Regions from separate parts of the Lelliottia sp. GFLA7 genome, predicted to be linked through region 1. Evidence: predicted binding sites of a transcription regulator. Region 1 holds the regulator's gene; the other holds the start of a gene.
The links. The regulator PurR, encoded in region 1, represses purine synthesis genes. The targets are predictions, from matches to a motif close to CANGCAAACGTTTGCNTG.

Region 1 (5,779 bases):
ACCTTCGACACCGCCGCGCTGAGCGGCCTGGCATTGGGACAAACGGTGCTGTCTAAAGCCTGTATCACGGCGGGCATTGATTTTGACGGCACGCAGGCGCACTCCGCGCTGTACGATACGGAACGCACGGCGGAATTATTCTGTGAAATAGTGAACCGCTGGAAACGTCTTGGCGGCTGGCCGCTGCCGATGGCTGAAAGCGACAGCGATAGCGAGGAATAAAAAAAGCGACCGTAGGGTCGCTTTTTTATGCCTGATGCAAAAATTTACTCTGCGTCAGGTTCTTCGGTTTTGTACTTCGCCGCAGTTTCTTTAATCAACTGCTGCAGTTCGCCACGCTGATACATTTCGATCAGGATGTCGCAACCGCCAACCAGCTCACCATCAACCCACAGCTGCGGGAAGGTCGGCCAGTTAGCGTATTTCGGCATTTCAGCACGGATATCCGGGTTTTGCAGGATATCAACGTAAGCAAAACGCTCGCCACACGCTGAAAGCGCCTGTACCGCTTGCGCAGAGAAGCCGCAGCTTGGCAGCTTTGGAGAACCTTTCATGTACAGCAGGATCGGGTTTTCAGCGACCTGGCGCTGAATTTTTTCAATAGTTGTGGTCATTTCTTGCTTCCTTATACTTCTGTTACGGCAATCGTCTGACATTGTAGCGGTTCAGACCAATATCGGAAAATAACATTTTTGTCACGTTTATATATCTTAACGTGTGTCTGCAGAAGTTGCATTCGCAATATAGTTTACCCCTGCGTTGTCTGTGGCCTTGCTCATAGTGTGAGCAAAAGCGCTTCAGTTTGGCGAAAATATTTGCACTTGCTAGCGAAACGCGATTTTAGATCTAAAAAGAGACTTAACGAATTGGCTTTATATAGATTAGAATCGACGGGCTTTGTAAATCACACGCAGGTATTATTGATGACCTGCTATAACCAGGGGAATGCCCAGTGGCGCGGATAAATAAAATTTCGATCACGCTCTGTGCTTTACTGTTTACAACACTTTCATTCACGCCGATGGCTAACGCCTCTGAGCAGGCGCGGCATTCGGCCGTACAAAAAACGCATCTGGCGAAAAGCACAGAACGTAAGAAAAAAACCACTACCAAAAACGAAAAGAAAAAAACAGCGACTCACAAGCAGCAAACCGTTTCCAACAAGACCAGCAAGCCTGCCGCCAAGAAAACCCGCAAAACCTCCCGTACTGCCTCAACTCTCGTCACTGAAAAATGCACCGTGCGTAAAGGGCATAAATCAAACTGTCTGAAAGTGGGGAAAACGGCGAAACTGTCAGAAGTGCATAAAGTCCGTGTGCAGAAGGCACAAAAAACGGCCATGAATAAACTGATGGGACAAATCGGCAAGCCTTACCGTTGGGGTGGCACCTCGCCGCGTACCGGTTTTGATTGCAGCGGCCTGGTTTATTACGCCTACAAAGATTTAGTGAAATTCCGCATCCCACGTACCGCGAATGAGATGTACCACCTGCGTGATGCGGCATCCGTCAATCGTGGCGAACTGGAGAGCGGCGATTTGGTGTTCTTCCGCACTCAGGGTCGCGGTACCGCCGATCACGTTGGCGTTTATGTGGGCAACGGCAAATTCATTCAGTCCCCGCGCAGCGGCCAGGATATTCAGATAACCTCCCTTAGCGAAGACTATTGGGTCCGCCACTACGTTGGCGCACGCCGTGTCATGACGCCGAAAACCATACGCTAATCCCTGCCCTGCCGCGCTGTCGGCAGGGTAAGTTCCTCTTTTGCCGATCCCTTCAATTTGCTACTCTACCCTTACACTCAATAGGGTTATTGGGTGTGCATAAAATAATAAGGAGAGAAGCAATGTCGTTCGAATTACCTGCATTACCGTATGCAAAAGACGCCCTGGTCCCCCATATTTCCGTGGAAACCCTGGAGTACCATTACGGCAAACATCATCAGACCTATGTCACCAACCTGAACAATCTGATCAAAGATACGGCCTTTGAAGGGAAAACCCTGGAAGAGATCGTACGCAGCTCAGAGGGCGGTGTCTTCAACAACGCCGCGCAGGTCTGGAATCACACGTTCTACTGGAACTGTCTGGCGCCAAACGCAGGCGGAGAACCGACTGGCGAGCTGGCAACTGCCATCAATAACGCTTTCGGTGGCTTTGCAGACTTTAAAGCGAAGTTTACGGATGCGGCGGTTAAAAACTTTGGTGCAGGCTGGACCTGGCTGGTCAAAGAGGCGGATGGCAAACTGGCAATCGTGTCAACGTCAAACGCAGGAACACCGTTGACCACTGCTGCCACACCACTGATGACCGTCGATGTGTGGGAACACGCTTACTATATTGATTACCGTAACGCTCGCCCAAACTATCTGGAACATTTCTGGGCGCTGGTTAACTGGGAATTTGTTGCGAAGAACTTTGCGGCGTAAAAGACTCGCAGAAGGGGTAACCCTTCTGCGTTTTTATCACTCGGTTGCGCAAGCCGGTTGCGGTTGTTTGCGCCCGGACAACAGCACCAACAGCAGACCCAGCCCGGCAATGATCGCCCCCATAACCGGAACAAAGCTGTAACCCAGCCCCGCGGAGATCACCGCGCCCCCCGCCGCTGCGCCAAGCGCATTACCCAGGTTAAACGCCCCAATATTCACTGAAGACGAAAGCCCTGGTGCTTCGTGCGCCACGCGCATCACTCGCATCTGCAACGGCGGTACCACCGCAAACGTGGCTGCGCCCCAAACCACCATGGCGATAGCGGCTCCGAACTCATTACGTGCTAACCATGGAATGGCGACCATGATGACGATCAGCAAGGTTAAAAATCCTTTCAACGTGCCGCTCACCGAACGGTCGGCCAACTTGCCGCCAAGATAGTTGCCGATGGTGAAGCCCACACCAATCAACACCAACATTGCCGTCACAAAGAACGGTGTGGCATGCGTGATATCGTGCAGCACGGGCGAAATATAGGTATAGAGCGTAAACATGGCTCCAGCGCCCAGCACCGTCGTCAACAGCGCTGACAGCACCTGCGGGCGGAGCAGAACCGACAGCTCTTTGCGCACGTCCGGACGCTCGCCCGCCCCGCCTTTCGGCAACGAGAAGAACAGCGCGATCATCGCCACGACACCCAACATCGCTGTGGCGAGGAACGACATACGCCAGCCGATGACTTCACCCAGCCAGGTCGCCGCTGGCACGCCGCCAATATTCGCTATCGTGAGCCCCATAAACATCGTGGCGACCGCGCTGGCCTGCTTGTGCTTAGGTACTACGCTCGCGGCCACCACCGACCCCAGGCCAAAGAATGCGCCATGATTGAGGCTGGTCAAAATGCGCGACAACAGGAGGGTGGTGTAGTCCGGAGAGAGTGCCGAAAGCACATTTCCCACTGTGAAAATGGCCATCAGGAAAATAAGCGCATTTCGACGCGCACGATGCGAAAGCAGTAATGTCATCAAAGGCGCGCCGATCATCACGCCAATGGCATAAGCGCTGATCAGCATGCCCGCCGCAGGAATAGAAACATACACCCCTTTAGCGATAACCGGTAGCAGCCCCATGGGGGAGAACTCGGTGGTGCCGATCCCAAATGCGCCAATCGCGAGGGCCAGCAGTGGAAAATTGATTTTCATTCATTAACTCCGGGAACCGTGTCATTACGCGACACAGAAAAAATATGTCGAAAGCATGACAGCAATCACAAAAAATGAGAAGTTAACAAATTGGCAAAAGATTATTGTCGGGAGAGTAACAATAGAAGGAAGAAAACGAGGGAGAAGGCTCTCCCCCGCCTGAATCAGTGCAGAATAGCCGTAAAACTTGCCGCAACAATCAAACCCAGCACGATAATTGTGGTCGTTAACGAAAACTTAAGATCGGTATTCATCAATTTTTCTCCTTTTAATCCCCACATGAAAAGTGAGCTTGCTCATTTTTACACAGTTTCGCTCAAAAATCTTCCTGGATTTAGGCTCATAACCGTTTTTGCGCTTCCCCTTTTCATCAAGATAGGACAAAATTCCACGCTAAATTTATAAGCGTACCGGCCACTGACCCCCTCCTGACGTCCTGTGTCGTTTTCCCGGCGTATCGCAATTCAATTTGCGAGATTAGGGTGAGAGAAGGCAAACGTTTACCTCTCAATTTATCAGGAGCTTAGGATATGGTCTGGAGTGACAGCTAATGGCAACAATTAAAGATGTAGCGAAACGCGCAAACGTTTCCACTACAACTGTATCACATGTAATTAACAAAACCCGTTTCGTGGCGGAAGAGACGCGCAACGCCGTTTGGGCTGCAATCAAAGAATTGCACTACTCCCCTAGCGCCGTGGCTCGCAGCTTGAAAGTAAATCACACCAAGTCGATTGGTCTGCTGGCGACCAGCAGCGAAGCCGCCTATTTCGCCGAAATTATCGAGGCAGTAGAAAAAAACTGCTTCCAGAAAGGCTATACCCTGATTCTGGGAAATGCCTGGAACAGCCAGGAAAAACAGCGCGCTTACCTGTCGATGATGGCGCAAAAGCGCGTCGATGGCCTGTTGGTCATGTGTTCTGAATACCCGGAATCCGTGCTGTCGATGCTGGAAGAGTACCGTCATATCCCGATGGTGGTGATGGATTGGGGCGATACACGCGCTGATTTTACCGATTCTGTCAACGATAACGCCTTTGAAGGCGGTTACATGGCTGGCCGTTATCTGATTGAACGCGGTCATCGCGAGATTGGTGTCATCCCCGGTCCGCTCGAGCGTAATACCGGTGCAGGCCGCCTGGCGGGCTTTATGAAAGCCATGGAAGAAGCGCTGATTACCGTTCCGGAAAACTGGATTGTCCAGGGCGACTTTGAACCCGAATCAGGCTACCGCGCAATGCAGCAGATCGTTTCGCAGCCGCATCGTCCGACTGCCGTATTCTGTGGCGGTGATATTATGGCAATGGGCGCGCTTTGCGCAGCCGATGAGCTGGGTTTGCGCGTCCCGCAGGATATTTCCGTGATCGGGTATGATAACGTGCGCAACGCTCGCTACTTTACTCCCGCGCTGACGACGATTCATCAGCCGAAAGACTCTTTGGGTGAAACGGCATTCAACATGCTGATGGATCGTATCGTCAGCAAACGTGAAGAGTCTCAGTCAATTGAAGTCCATCCGCGCCTGATTGAACGTCGCTCCGTCGCTGACGGTCCGTTCCGCGATTACCGTCGTTAATCGTTTCTACGGGGCCGGTTATTCCGGCCCCCGTAGCCACTCTCTGTTCAGCGTTTCGCTATCACCCAAATAATCCAGCAGCCAGGCCAGCGCAGGCGACATATCGTTTTGCTGCCATGTCAGGCAGCAAGCCGCATCCGGGAACGGATTTTCAAGCTCAAGCGCCACCCATTCTCCGCGATCAATCCGTGGGCGTGCGAAATGCACGGGCACCATCCCCACACACAGCCCCGCCGACAAACAGGTTGCCGATGATTCCCAGTCTGGCGCGACGACCCGCCGCTGGTTATCAAGCAGCCAGGTGATGCGTTTTGGCAGCGAGCGCGACGTATCCTCCATCACCAGCGACGGCCAGTTGCGCAACACGTCGTCACTCAGCGGGCCGTCCATCGCAGCCAGAGGATGATCGCTTGCCACCACGCAACTCCAGCTCAGCGTTCCCATATCCCTAAAGGCGTAACGCCCCCCGACGGGAATGGCCTGCGTCGCGCCGATCGCCATCTCCACCCTGCCGTCCGATAGCGCATCCCATACGCCATTAAACACTTCCTGGGAGACGCGAAGTTCCACATC
Region 2 (5,779 bases), on a different contig from region 1:
TGAAAATGACTTTACCTCGTTTCGCGCGGTGCAGTGCCAGTCGCGCACGCCGTGGCGAAACGTGATGCACATAAACGTCAGCCGTTATGGCGCGTATGTGGTGGTGGATATCAAAGCAAATGCCTTTGTACATCATATGGTGCGGAATATCGTTGGCAGCCTGATGGAAGTAGGCGCCGGACACCAGCCGGAGAGCTGGATTGCAGAACTGCTGGCAGCGAAGGACAGAACGCTTGCGGCAGCAACGGCGAAAGCGGAGGGCTTGTATCTGGTTTCTGTTGATTATCCAGAACGTTTTGACCTTCCAAAACCGCCAATGGGCCCGCTGTTTTTAGCGGACTAACGCAGTTGCAATTAAGGCTTAACCAATATGGATGTAATACATTTTATCATCGATTTCATTCTGCATATCGATGTGCATTTGGCAGAACTTGTCGCGCAGTACGGCGTCTGGGTTTATGCCATTCTGTTCCTGATTTTGTTCTGTGAAACCGGCCTGGTGGTGACACCGTTTTTGCCAGGCGATTCACTGCTGTTCGTCGCGGGTGCGCTTTCAGCGCTGCCGACCAACGATTTGAATGTGCACCTGATGGTGATGCTCATGATCGTTGCGGCGATTATCGGCGATGCGGTGAATTACACCATTGGACGGCTGTTTGGTGAAAAGCTGTTCAGCAATCCTGATTCGAAGATCTTCCGTCGCAGCTATTTAGACAAAACGCACGCGTTCTATGCACGGCATGGGGGCAAGACCATTATCCTGGCGCGTTTTGTCCCGATCGTTCGAACGTTTGCACCTTTTGTGGCGGGAATGGGGCATATGTCCTATCGTCATTTTGCGGCGTATAACGTCATTGGCGCGCTGCTGTGGGTTCTGCTGTTTACCTATGCAGGCTACATCTTTGGCGATCTGCCGATCGTGCAGGAAAATCTTAAGTTATTGATTGTTGCTATCATTGTGCTCTCGGTTCTGCCGGGTGTGGTCGAAATCATTCGACACAAACGAGCAGCAGCAAAGCAAGCGAAGTAAGTACGCATTTGCGGTTCGACCACTTTTTTATCCAAAGTTTCGGGCTGTTATGTTTTAATGTGCAACATTCATGGTCTGTTTGTGGCAAAAATGGCATTATGCGCCGCTTACAGCAAAACTGGCATACGACCAGGTTCAGGCAGAAAGGTTATCAATGAGCTGGATTGAACGAATTAAAAGCAACATAGCCCCCACCCGTAAGGCGAGTATTCCTGAAGGGGTGTGGACCAAGTGTGATAGCTGCGGCCAGGTTCTGTACCGCGCTGAGCTGGAACGCAATCTTGAGGTTTGCCCGAAGTGTGACCATCACATGCGTATGTCGGCGCGCAATCGCCTGCATAGCTTGCTGGATGAAGGCACGATGGTAGAGCTGGGCAGTGAACTTGAGCCGAAAGATCTGCTGAAGTTCCGTGACTCCAAGAAATACAAAGACCGCATCGCTTCTGCGCAAAAAGAGACTGGCGAGAAAGATGCGCTGGTGGTGATGAAAGGCACTCTGCACGAGATGCCAGTTGTCGCTGCAGCCTTTGAGTTCTCCTTTATGGGTGGCTCGATGGGTTCTGTCGTGGGCGCGCGTTTCATCCGCGCCGTTGAGCAGGCACTGGAAGACAACTGTCCGCTGATCTGCTTCTCCGCCTCAGGTGGCGCACGTATGCAGGAAGCGCTGATGTCCCTGATGCAGATGGCGAAAACCTCTGCGGCACTTGGCAAAATGCAGGAACGCGGTCTGCCGTATATCTCCGTACTGACTGACCCAACCATGGGCGGCGTGTCGGCGAGCTTCGCGATGCTTGGCGATCTGAACATCGCTGAACCGAAAGCGCTGATTGGCTTTGCCGGTCCGCGTGTTATCGAGCAAACCGTACGTGAGAAATTGCCGCCTGGCTTCCAGCGCAGCGAATTCCTCATCCAAAAAGGCGCAATTGATATGATCGTTCGCCGTCCGGAAATGCGCCTGAAACTGGCTAGTGTCCTGGCGAAGCTGATGAATCTCCCTGCGCCGAGCCCGGATGAACCACGCGAAAGCGTCGTTGTACCGGATCAGGAACCCGAAGCCTGATAACTCGAAAGGGCAGGGCCAAACGGCGCTGCCCTTTTGCTTTCTCACCGTAACTGAAAAGTGCGTATCATGGAAAACAACAGCATTCTCCAAGCCACGTCGCCCCTGGTCACGTGGCTTTCTTATCTGGAAAACCTGCACAGTAAAACCATCGATATGGGGCTTGAACGCGTCAGCCAGGTGGCGTCTCGTCTTCATGTGTTGAAGCCAGCGCCGTTCGTTTTCACCGTGGCTGGCACTAACGGTAAAGGCACCACCTGCCGCACGCTGGAATCCATGCTGATGGCCGCAGGGTATAAGGTCGGCGTGTACAGCTCTCCGCACCTGGTGCGTTACACCGAGCGCGTTCGCATTCAAAATACCGAGTTGCCAGAGTCTGCACACACCGCCTCTTTTGCCGAAATCGAAGCGGCGCGTGGTGAGATCTCCTTATCTTATTTCGAGTACGGCACGCTCTCGGCGCTGTGGTTGTTTAAGCAGGCGAAGCTGGACGTGGTGATTCTGGAAGTCGGCCTCGGCGGGCGTCTTGATGCCACCAATATGGTTGATGCCGATGTTTCGGTGGTCACCAGCATCGCTCTGGATCATATTGACTGGTTGGGACCGGACCGTGAAAGTATTGGTCGGGAGAAAGCGGGCATTTTCCGTGCGAATAAACCGGCAATTGTGGGCGAGCCTGATATGCCGCACACCATCGCCGATGTGGCGCAAGAAAAGGGCGCTCTGCTGCGGCGTCGGGGTGTTGACTGGCAGTATGACGTGACGGAAAACGACTGGCGCTTTATTGATGCGCAAGGTGTGCTTGAGCATCTTCCGCTCCCGCATGTCCCTCAGCCCAATGCCGCCACCGCGCTGGCGGCGATTCGAGCGAGCGGGTTGACCGTCAGCGAGCAGGCTATCCGCGACGGTATTCAAAACGCCATGCTTCCGGGACGTTTCCAGATAGTGAGTGAATCACCGCGTTTGATTCTGGATGTTGCACACAACCCGCACGCTGCTGGCTATCTCGCAGAACGCCTTAAATCATTGCCAAAAAACGGGCGCGTTCTGGCGGTTATCGGTATGCTTCATGATAAAGATATTGGCGGTACGCTGGCCTGCATGGAGAGTGTTGTCGATTGCTGGTATTGTGCTCCACTGGAAGGGCCACGCGGTGCGACTGCTGAACAGCTGATGGAACATATCAGTGCAGGAACCGCCTATGAAAGCGTGGCGCAGGCGTGGCATGCGGCGATGGCCGATGCTAAACCTGAAGATACCGTGCTGGTATGTGGATCATTCCATACCGTTGCACATGTCATGGAAGTGATGGACGCGGGGAGAACCAGTGGCGAGTAAGTTTCAGAACCGTTTGACAGGCACCATTGTGTTGGTTGCGCTGGGAGTGATTATTCTTCCTGGCCTGTTGGATGGGCAAAAAAAACATTATCAGGATGAGTTTGCGGCAATCCCACTGGTGCCAAAACCAGGCGATCGTGATGAACCTGACATGTTACCTGCGGCAACGCAGGCGCTGCCCGCACAGCCGCCAGAAGGTGCTGCAGAAGAAGTGCGCGCCGGAGACGCGGCGGCGCCATCGCTCGATGCCACTCGCTTAACCGGCAATGGCAGTAATGAACTGGATCCTGCCGCAGAACCGGTGGTGCAACCAAAGCCTGTCGAGAAGGCAAAACCTGTCGAAAAACCTCAACCGAAACCGCAGCGTGACAAAGCCAGCGAGCAAATCGCTGCCGCTACGGAAGTACCGCCGGAAAAACCGGCCCAGGAAGAAAAACCTGCCCCAACCGGAAAAGCCTACGTTGTGCAGTTGGGCGCGTTGAAAAATGCCGATAAAGTCAATGAAGTCGTGGGTAAATTACGCGGCGCAGGATATCGCGTTTACACTTCACCTTCGACGCCAGTGCAGGGTAAAATTACCCGCATTCTCGTTGGCCCGGATGCCTCAAAAGACAAACTGAAAGGGTCGCTTGGCGAGCTGAAGCAGATTTCCGGTCTGAGCGGTGTGGTAATGAATTACAGTGCGAACTGATTGGCTTTAATCCGTCTCTCTCGCTAAAAAAAGAGGCAGAAAACCGTCCCATTTTTCCTTTGAAAAGAGGGGGACGGTCAGAGGAGAAGGTCCAGGCATCCGTCCGAAGAGACGTAAGAAGCCCTCGGCGTTGAACATTTTTTCAGCGCCTTTTTTATTTACGCGGGGGAAGGAAATCCCTACGCAAACGTTTTCTTTTTCTGTTAGAATTCGCCCCGAACTGGATGACAGGGCGTTTAATCGTGGGACATATATGGTCTGGATTGATTACGCCATCATTGCGGTGATTGGTTTTTCCTGTCTGGTTAGCCTGATCCGTGGCTTTGTTCGTGAAGCGTTATCGCTGGTGACTTGGGGTTGTGCTTTCTTTGTTGCCAGTCATTACTACACGTACCTGTCCGTCTGGTTCACGGGCTTTGAAGATGAACTGGTTCGAAATGGGATCGCCATCGCGGTGCTGTTTGTCGCGACGCTACTCGTCGGCGCTATCGTCAATTACGTGATAGGTCAGCTGGTCGAGAAAACCGGTCTGTCAGGAACGGACAGAGTGTTGGGGATCTGTTTTGGTGCGTTGCGAGGCGTGCTGATTGTGGCCGCGATACTGTTCTTCCTTGATACCTTTACCGGGGTTTCAAAAGGTGAAGACTGGCAGAAATCGCAGTTGATACCACAGTTCAGCTTCATCATCAGATGGTTCTTTGACTATCTGCAAAGCTCGTCGAGTTTCTTGCCCAGGGTCTAACCCTGAGATGTGGCTTAGAGTTTGGTTTAATAGGCTACGCGTTTGCTCTGGTTGTTGTGCGCTCTCCGCGCTCAACCAGCCTGCGACAATGACGCCTACTAAACCAAGCTCTTAACGAGGAAAAGACGAATGTGCGGTATTGTCGGTATCGCCGGTTTCATGCCGGTAAACCAGTCTATTTATGACGCGTTATCGGTGCTTCAGCACCGTGGTCAGGATGCAGCGGGTATCATTACGATTGATGCAAATAACTGCTTCCGTTTACGCAAAGCGAATGGCCTGGTCAACGATGTGTTTGAAGCCCGCCATATGCAGCGCCTGCAAGGCAACATGGGTGTTGGTCACGTTCGTTATCCTACTGCTGGCAGTTCCAGCGCTTCTGAAGCTCAGCCTTTTTATGTGAACTCACCGTACGGTATTACGCTTGCCCACAATGGCAATCTGACCAATGCGCATGAGCTACGTAAAAAGCTCTTCGAAGAGAAACGTCGCCACATTAACACCACTTCTGATTCAGAAATCCTGCTCAATATCTTTGCCAGTGAGCTGGATAACTTCCGCCATTATCCGCTGGAAGCAGACAACATTTTTGCCGCGATTGCCGCGACGAATCGCCTGATTCGTGGCGCTTACGCCTGTGTCGCGATGATCATCGGCCACGGTATGGTGGCCTTCCGCGACCCGAACGGTATTCGTCCGCTGGTGCTGGGTAAACGCGATCTGGGTGATGGCCGAACCGAATACATGGTTGCCTCCGAGAGCGTGGCGCTGGACACATTGGGCTTCGAATTCCTGCGCGACGTTGCGCCGGGTGAAGCGGTGTACGTGACCGAAAAAGGCCAGCTGTTTACCCGCCAGTGTGCGGAAAACCCGGTCAGCAATCCGTGCCTGTTTGAATACGTTTACTTCGCACGCCCA

Region 2: a site for PurR is predicted at 4,300-4,317, ahead of cvpA (colicin V production protein). Genes of this name have one in related genera too.

Annotation. Positions count from the first base shown of each region.
Region 1 covers NZ_JBWLAQ010000001.1:186,579-192,357, forward strand. Annotated here, with positions in the region: gene rnt (ribonuclease T) at 1-222, shown strand, start outside; gene grxD (monothiol glutaredoxin 4) at 267-614, opposite strand; gene AC07RN_RS00935 (C40 family peptidase) at 953-1,723, shown strand; gene sodB (superoxide dismutase [Fe]) at 1,846-2,427, shown strand; gene AC07RN_RS00945 (MFS transporter) at 2,464-3,630, opposite strand; gene cydH (cytochrome bd-I oxidase subunit CydH) at 3,795-3,884, opposite strand; gene purR (HTH-type transcriptional repressor PurR) at 4,181-5,206, shown strand; gene punR (DNA-binding transcriptional activator PunR) at 5,225-5,779, opposite strand, start outside.
Region 2 covers NZ_JBWLAQ010000002.1:785,244-791,022, reverse strand. Annotated here, with positions in the region: gene truA (tRNA pseudouridine(38-40) synthase TruA) at 1-343, shown strand, start outside; gene AC07RN_RS09295 (DedA family protein) at 371-1,030, shown strand; gene accD (acetyl-CoA carboxylase, carboxyltransferase subunit beta) at 1,185-2,090, shown strand; gene folC (bifunctional tetrahydrofolate synthase/dihydrofolate synthase) at 2,160-3,428, shown strand; gene dedD (cell division protein DedD) at 3,418-4,119, shown strand; gene cvpA (colicin V production protein) at 4,373-4,861, shown strand; gene purF (amidophosphoribosyltransferase) at 4,991-5,779, shown strand, end outside.